DNA from 2 places in the Rhizobium sp. BT04 genome. Region 1 is predicted to be linked to the other one. Evidence: riboswitches for the same ligand, from Rfam matches in the RefSeq annotation. Region 1 holds a riboswitch; the other holds the start of a gene.

Region 1 (4,211 bases):
TGGCCGGACGGCTATGGCCGCCCCGACTGGCGGGTCGTCCGCGAAAGCATCAATTGAACAAGAAGGAACCTGAACATGTCCATGCTTCAAAAAATGCTCCTGGCCGTGGCCCTGACCAGCGGTATCGCCACGGCCGCGTCCGCTGCCGGAACCAATGAGCCTGCGGGGATCGAGACCGCAAAGCCGATGAGCAGCGCGGAAATCTATCGGCTCTACAACCAGAATTCCTGGATGTGGAAAGCCGGCGCCGGCTACTTCTCCACAAAGGCGCGTCGCTTTACCGCCTGGTCGCGGGAAAATGGCTCGCCATCCTTCGGCATGGGCCGCTGGTTCATCACGGAGTCGGGGAAACTCTGCTTCAACGCCGACTGGCACGCCAAGACCGGAACGGCGACGGCAATCACCTGCTTCAGCCACCGCAAGAAGGGCGGCCTGATCTATCAGAAACGCGAACCGGACGGTGAATGGTACGTTTTCAAGAGCGCACTGGCACAAGCCACCGACGAATTCGCAAAGCTTCGCCACGGCGACTACGTAAGTTCTCAATTGGGGAGGATTGAGACGAGCGTCAGTAGGACCAAATAAAGGCGAAGCTAGGGGTTGCGCGCGGCCGAGGCGCCATCTGTTTCCTTGTAGGAGCCGATGCCTGCGCGCAACCCTTTTCATAAAAGATCGCGAAGCGCCTTCAAAAGGCGGCGAACGGACGCCCGGGGCCTCTTTATGCCACTGATTTACATGGATTTATTGGACGTCTGTGGACGTTAGTAGACAACTAGCCTGAGGGGCAGCTGGAGCGGGTGAAGGGAATCGAACCCTCGTATTCAGCTTGGGAAGCTGCTGCTCTACCATTGAGCTACACCCGCGATGCGCTGAGATTTCCAACAGATGGGGGCCGCTGTCAAGTCGCGGCCGCCGGGAAGCCTCAGATGCGGAAGTGCTTCGAGAGCTTGAGGCCCTGGGCCTGGTAGTTGGAGCCGAGGCCGGAGCCGTAGAGGCTGGCGGGCTTTTCCTGCATGTGTTCGTAGACCAGGCGGCCGACGATCTGGCCGTCTTCGAGGATGAAGGGCACTTCGTGGCTGCGGACTTCGAGCACGGCGCGGCTGCCGCGGCCGCCGGCCGGGGCATGGCCAAAGCCCGGATCGAAGAAGCCGGCATAATGGACGCGGAATTCGCCGACCAGCGGATCGAAGGGCGTCATCTCGGCGGCATAATCCGGCGGCACGTGCACCGCCTCGCGCGAGACGAGGATATAGAACTCGTCGGGATCGAGGATCAGCTCGTTGCGACCGCGGCTATAGAGCGGCTCCCAGAAATCATAGATGTCGTGCTGATCTTTCTTGTCGACATCGACGACGGCGGTGTGATGTTTGCCGCGATAACCGATCAGGCCGTCCTTGTCGCCGGCAAGGTCGATCGACAGCGCGATACCGCCGCCCGATACGTTCGGCTGCTTGCTGGCGACCAGGGTCTCGCTTTCATGCAGCTTCAACAATTCCGGCTCGCCGAGCAGGGAATGGCCGACGCGGAAGCGGATCTGCGACAGGCGCGAGCCGCGGCGCACGACGATCGGGAAGGTGCGCGGGCTGATTTCGAGATAGAGCGGGCCGGAATAACCCGCCGGGATCTTGTCGAATTCCTGGGCGTAGTCGGTAATGACGCGGGTAAAGATATCGAGGCGGCCGGTCGAGCTCTTCGGATTGGCCGAGGCCGACATGTCGGCCGGCAGCGCCAGGCTCTCCATCAGCGGCACGATGTAGACGCAGCCGGTTTCGAGCACCGCGCCTTCGGTGAGGTCGATGACATGCAGGCTCAGCCGGTCGAGCTTGTCGGACACCAGGTGCGAGGGCCCGGGCATGAAGCTGGCGCGCACGCGAAAGGCCTTGGCGCCCAAGCGCAGGTCGAGACTTGCCGGCTGGATCTGGTCGCGGTCCAGCTCCCGTTCGGAGATCAGACGCTCCGCTTCGAACAGCGCGGAGATCGCGCGATCCGCCAGAATTCCCGTTTCACGAGCCATCATGCCTCATCCATCATTTGCCGCCGACAAAACCAAACTCGGGGAATTGACGCAAGCAGCTAACAGCAGTATTGCAGAATTATCCCGTGGTGATTTGGCCGGTCGGCTTGCAGCCACGTTAAACAAGTGGCTAAAAAGACCGGGTTGAAACCGGTCTGCTTTTGCGACCGGTTTTTTTGTTATGTGAAGGTGATGGCATGAGCAAGACCTGGCGCCCGGCAACCCAACTCGTCCACGGCGGAACGCTGCGTTCGCAATATGGCGAGACCTCCGAGGCAATCTATCTCACGCAAGGTTTCGTCTATGACACCTCGGAAGCGGCCGAAGCCCGCTTCAAGGGCGAGACCGACGGCTTCATCTATGCCCGCTACGGCAGCCCCACCAACGACATGTTCGAAAAGCGCATGTGCATGCTCGAAGGCGCCGAAGACGCCCGCGCTACCGCCTCCGGCATGGCGGCCGTCGCCGCCGCAGTCCTCTGCCAGGTCAAGGCCGGCGACCATATCGTCGCGGCCCGCGCCCTGTTCGGCTCCTGCCGCTGGGTTGTGGAAACATTGGCGCCGAAATACGGTATCGAATGCACGCTGGTCGACGGCCGCGATCTCAAGAATTGGGAAGAGGCGATCCGGCCGAACACCAAGGTGTTCTTCCTGGAAAGCCCGACCAACCCGACGCTCGAGGTGGTCGATATCGCAGGGGTCGCCAAGCTCGCCAACCAGGTCGGCGCCAAGGTCGTGGTCGACAACGTCTTCGCCACGCCGCTGTTCCAGAAGCCCTTGGAGCTCGGCGCCCACATCGTCGTCTATTCCGCCACCAAGCATATTGACGGCCAGGGCCGCTGCCTCGGCGGCGTGGTGCTTGCGGACAAGGAATGGATCGACGAGAACCTGCACGATTACTTCCGCCATACCGGCCCGGCCATGTCGCCGTTCAACGCCTGGACGCTGTTGAAAGGCATCGAGACGCTGCCGCTACGGGTGCGCCAGCAGACGCAGAATGCGGCGAAGATCGCCGACTTTCTGGCCGAGCAGGGCAAGGTCGCCAAGGTGATCTATCCCGGCCGCAAGGACCATCCGCAGGCCGATATCATCGCCAAGCAGATGACCGGCGGCTCGACCCTCGTCGCCTTCGAGCTGAAGGGCGGCAAGGAAGCGGCCTTCGCGCTGCAGAACGCACTCGATATCGTCAAGATCTCCAACAATCTCGGCGACAGCAAAAGCCTGATCACCCATCCGGCCACGACGACGCACAAGAACTTGACGGAGGAGGCGCGTGCCGAACTCGGCATCTCTCCCGGCACGGTGCGCCTTTCGGCCGGCATCGAGGATACCGACGACCTGATCGAGGATTTCGCCAAGGCGCTTGCCAAGGTCTCGGCCTGACCGACTGGAATAGCGGCCGGACCCATTCGCGGTTCGGCCGCTGCCGGACCTCGCTCCGTGAGGTCGGGGGGAACAAGTTCGCCCGCGCCGGCGTTCGGAGGTAAAATTAACACTGACGATTAGGCTTAACGATCGAAAACCCTTCGATCATGACGGTTTCATCACTGATCAACGTTCCGTTCCTTGACGGACATGGCCTCTTTATAAGATACGGGTAACATATCTTGACTAAGGTGCAAGGCATGTATCGCGCCCTCACAAAGGATATCGAAGTCGTCGTCGAACCGTTCTATCTGGAGGAGCAATCCGATCCGGAAGACGATCGCTATGTCTGGGGTTACCGGATTGTCATCAGCAACAATTCCGGCATAGCCGTTCGCCTGGTCAACCGTTACTGGAACATCACCGACCAGAACGGACAGGTGGACGAAGTGACAGGCCCCGGCGTCGTCGGCGAACAGCCGCGGCTCAGCCCCGGCGACACCTACGAATATTCCTCCGGCTGCCCGCTCGACACCCCCTCCGGACTGATGTTCGGCCATTACCAGATGGAAACGGACGAAGGCGAGATATTCGATGTCGACATCCCCGCCTTCTCGCTGGATTCACCGGGGCTGCTGCGGGTGCTTAACTGACGTATGATCCCGAAATCGAGCGCAGATTGAAAGCGGCAGAGGGGCCCAGCGCGTCCTATGAGCGCAGGGCATCCAGACGTCATCTTCCGTCAATCATCTGCTAAGGCGCGTCGCGATCTTTCAGGTTCGCGTGCCGCGCTTTAGGTCTTTGTTTTTCGTATGTCTTTGCTAAAACTGCTG
Region 2 (4,211 bases), 780 kb from region 1:
GCTATCAGACTGGTTCTATCCATAGGCACGTAATAGAACCTATCTAGAACCAATCAGCAAGACGGAATCGCACGCCGACAAGAAAAAACCTCCCCGGGGACCGGAGAGGTTCATAGCGATCAAATCTGACAGCCGTGCGTCTGAAAAGACCGTCAGCTCTTGGTGAAGATATAGTCCGTCTCCTGGCGCAGCACTTCGCCGGGGCGCAGCACCGCATTCGGGAAACCTTCGTGATTGATGGCATCCGGCCAGACCTGCGTCTCCAGGCAGAAGCCGGCGAAGGGACCGTATTTACGCCCGCCAAGGCCGGGCGCCCCGGTATTGAGCTTGAAACCGGCATAGAACTGCACGCCTGGCTCCGTGCTGCGCACTTCCAGCGACACACCGGAATAGAGACTGCGGGCGAGCGCGACGCTGCGCTTGGCGGTGCGCTCGGGCGACAGGCAGAAATTATGGTCGTACAAAGCTTGCTCGCTGCCGACGAAACGCTTCATCGGCGCCATCTCGCGGAAATCGAATTCGGTGCCCGCGACGGAACGGATCTCACCGGTCGGCACCTGCCTCTCGTCGGTCGGCAGATAGTGATCGGCAGCGATCATGATGTCGTGGCCAAGCGCATCTTCACGGCCATCGAGATTGAAATAGGCGTGCTGGCAGACATTGGCGAGCGTCGGCTGATCGCTGGTCGATTCGTAAGTCACCGACAGTTCGCCGTTGCCGTGCACCCGGAAGGTTGCCTGGATCGTGCAATTGCCGGGATAGCCGGCGCGGCCATCGGGATCGACGATCTTCAGCACGACGCGGTCGACGTCATGCTCGACGATCGTCCAGTTGCGTTTGGCGATATTGTCGCTGCCGCCATGCAGATGCGTCACGCCGTTTTCATTCGGCTCCAGCTGATAGTCCTTGCCGTCGAGCGTGAATTTACCGCCACCGACACGATTGGCGCAGCGGCCGGGTGTCGCGCCGAAATAGGCCGAATGGAGGGGGTAGCTGTCGAAGTCGTCGAAGCCGAGCTGCAGCGGCGCCTCATGTCCCTCAAGGCGCAGATCCTGGATGACCGCCCCCCAGGTGATGATCTTGGCCGTCAGCCCGCCGCCCTTGATCTCGACGCGATAGACCGTCTCGCCTGCTTTCGTCTGTCCGAAAACTTCCCGCTCCAACTTATCCGACATGATCGACCGTCCGTTCTATTCCTGGGGTTTAAGCATGTCGCGCAAAAGTGTACAGCGGTTTTGCGATAACGACATGCGTAAAAACAAAGACTTAAAGCGCGGAGAGCGAATCTGAAAGATCGCGACGCGCTTTAGGAGCGGAACCTGCCCGCATTTGCTCCAAACCGCAACCGTGGGATCAGAAAGAAATGCCGCAGCGGTGACGCTGCGGCATCCGCTCTGCCACACTCAGAGATCCGTGCCGATCTCCTCCACATCGAAGGGCGTCGTCTGGTAGATTTCGTTGATCCAATTGCCGAACAGAAGATGCGCATGGCTGCGCCAGCGGTTCTGCGGCGCAAGTGCGGGATCATTATGCGGGAAGTAGTTGTGCGGCATCTTGATCGGCACGCCGGCATTGACGTCGCGGAAATACTCGTCGGACAGTGAGGTGGAATCATATTCGACATGGTTGAACATGTAGAGCCGCCGGCCCTTCTTCTCGTGCACGAGGCAGACGCCCATCTCACCTGATTCCATCAGGATCTCCAGGCTTTCGGATTTTTCGATATCGGCGCGGCGCACCTCGGTCCAGCGCGACACCGGGACTTCGAAATTGTCGGAAAAGCCGTTGAGATAGATGGAGGAAGGTTTCAGGTTCCGGTGGCGGTAGACGCCGAAGGCCTTCTCTTTCAGCTCGTATTTCGGAACGCCGTGGAAATGATAGATCGCCGCCATCGCGCCCCAGCAGACGTTCATCGTCGAATGGACATTCGTTTCCGTCCAGTCGAGGATCTGCTGCATTTCCGCCCAATAGGTGACGTCCTCATAGGGCAGAAGCTCGATCGGCGCCCCAGTGATGATGAAGCCGTCGAACTTGCGCTGCTTCACCTCTTCCCAGGTCTGGTAGAAGGAAAGCAGATGGTCTTCGGACGTGTTCTTCGCCTTGTGGCCGCCGATGCGGATCAGCGACAGTTCCACCTGCAGCGGCGAGGCGCCGACGAGGCGGGCCATCTGCAACTCGGTCTTGATCTTGTTCGGCATGAGGTTGAGCAGCCCGATCTGCAGCGGACGGATGTCCTGACGGATCGCCATCGTCTCGGTCATCACCCGCACACCCTCTTGAACCAGGGTTTCGAAGGCGGGCAGCGTATCGGGGATCTTGATGGGCATTGCGGTCACTCGATCAAAAATAAAAAACCGGCGGCGAAAAAAATCGCTACCGGTCCGCACGCGGCCCTTTAGCGACTTTTTTAACGTGGCTGCAAGCCGGCCGGCCAAATCACCACGGAGCACTTTAATTAGCTCCAGTCGGACCGCGAATCAATGGCGAATGCATGCAGGCGCAGCTCGTGCAAGCATCATCACACTTTAATGACTGATAGAATCTGTTGATAGACCGGTAACGCCACCATGTTAATAATAGGGGCATGGGCGATTTGGAAAAGCGTAATGGCAGATAAGACCGAGGGGAGGCCAGGAATCCGGAGGCAGGATAGGGTAGGGTATGATCTCAGCCTGACATATCGCCTCGGGGTGATGTTCTCAGCGTTCTGGAATTCGCAAGTGCGGGGCAAGGTGCTGTTTCTGGCGACCGTGCTGATCCTTGTTATCCTGGCGACGTCCTACGGCCAGGTCATCCTCAATGAATGGAATGCGCCCTTCTACGATTCGCTGGAGCGCCGCGACCTCGGCGAGTTCTTCCACCAGCTTGAAATCTTTGCGATGATCGCCGGCACGCTGCTGCTGCTCAACGTGCTGCAAGCCTGGCTGAATCAGATGACCGCGCTCTATATGCGCGAGGGCCTGTCGCGCGATCTCGTCGATCAGTGGCTGAAGCGCAAGCGGGCGCTGCGGCTCGCCTCCAGCGGCCTGATCGGCGTCAATCCGGACCAGCGCCTGCACGAGGATTCCCGCAATCTCGCCGAAAGCACGACAGGGCTGGTTCTCGGCCTGCTGCAATCGACCATTCTTCTGGTGAGCTTCATCGGCGTGCTCTGGGAGCTTTCGAGCGGCTTCATCTTCCGGATCAGCGGCCACAGCTTCTCCATTCCGGGTTACATGGTCTGGGCGGCGATTTTTTATGCCGCTTCCGCCTCGGTGCTGAGCCAGGTCGTCGGCCGCAAGCTGGTGAAGCTCAATGCCGACCGTTTCTCGAAGGAGGCCGAGCTTCGCTTCACCTTGATGCACGCCAACGAAAACATGCCGGCTATCACCGTCGCCCGCGGCGAGGAGAATGAGCGCCGGCGCATCAACACCGACATCAGCTCGGTGCTGAGGGTCGTCAAGCGGCTCGCCATGGCCAATACCAACCTCACCTGGGTTTCGGCCGGCTATGGCTGGCTGGTGATCGTCATCCCGATCATCGTCGCCGCCCCTGCCTATTTCTCCGGCGGCCTCACCCTCGGCCAGCTGATGATGTCGGTCGGCGCCTTCAATCAGGTCAATACGGCGCTGCGCTGGTACGTCGCCAATTTCGGCCCGATCGCCGAATGGCGGGCCACGCTGATGCGCGTCACCGATTTCCGCCAGGCGTTGGTCGACATGGAAGAGGACTTCGACCTCAAGGACAGCATCGCCTATGAAAACACCGCGGCCGACACGCTGACGCTGAAGGATATCGTCATCGTCGCCAAGATCGGCGAAGAGATCGACGAATGCGGCGGCTTCCGTCTGCGTGAAACCGATGTCGTGATCAAGGCCGGCGAAAAGATCATGATCAACGGCGATCACAGCGTCAACCGCAAGCTGCTGTTCCAGGCGATGGCCGGCCTCTGGCCGTGCGGCAGCGGCACGATGGGCCTGCCGCCGATCGACGACATGCTGTTCGTTCCGCAGATCGCCTATGTTCCCGGCGGCACATTGCGCGAGGCGCTGGCCTTCCCCGAAAGTGCTGATGCCTATCAGAAGGCGGATATCGAGGCGGCTCTCGAAAAGGCCGGCCTGCATTCGCTGATCGCAAGGCTCGATACCCGCGCCCGCTGGGACAAGCTGCTCGACAGCGACGAGCAGAAGGCGATCGGTTTCGCCCGCCTGCTGCTCGTGCGCCCGCGCTGG

What was found. Region 1 has a riboswitch for S-adenosylmethionine ahead of QMO82_RS25780 (O-succinylhomoserine sulfhydrylase). Riboswitches for the same ligand answer to the same signal wherever they lie in the genome.
Region 2: it holds a riboswitch for S-adenosylmethionine, as region 1 does, so the genes downstream of both, metA (homoserine O-succinyltransferase) here and QMO82_RS25780 (O-succinylhomoserine sulfhydrylase) in region 1, are expected to answer to the same signal.

What each region holds. Positions count from the first base shown of each region.
Region 1 is NZ_CP125652.1:3,594,398-3,598,608, reverse strand. It holds gene QMO82_RS25800 (glycoside hydrolase family 26 protein) at 1-57, shown strand, start outside; gene QMO82_RS25795 (DUF995 domain-containing protein) at 76-585, shown strand; tRNA gene QMO82_RS25790 (tRNA-Gly) at 790-863, opposite strand; gene QMO82_RS25785 (2'-deoxycytidine 5'-triphosphate deaminase) at 923-2,017, opposite strand; SAM riboswitch at 2,091-2,169, shown strand; gene QMO82_RS25780 (O-succinylhomoserine sulfhydrylase) at 2,212-3,396, shown strand; gene apaG (Co2+/Mg2+ efflux protein ApaG) at 3,639-4,031, shown strand.
Region 2 is NZ_CP125652.1:2,818,108-2,822,318, forward strand. It holds gene QMO82_RS22175 (GntR family transcriptional regulator) at 1-23, opposite strand, end outside; gene QMO82_RS22180 (aldose epimerase family protein) at 153-1,175, opposite strand; gene metA (homoserine O-succinyltransferase) at 1,404-2,327, opposite strand; SAM riboswitch at 2,376-2,453, opposite strand; gene QMO82_RS22190 (ABC transporter ATP-binding protein/permease) at 2,568-4,211, shown strand, end outside.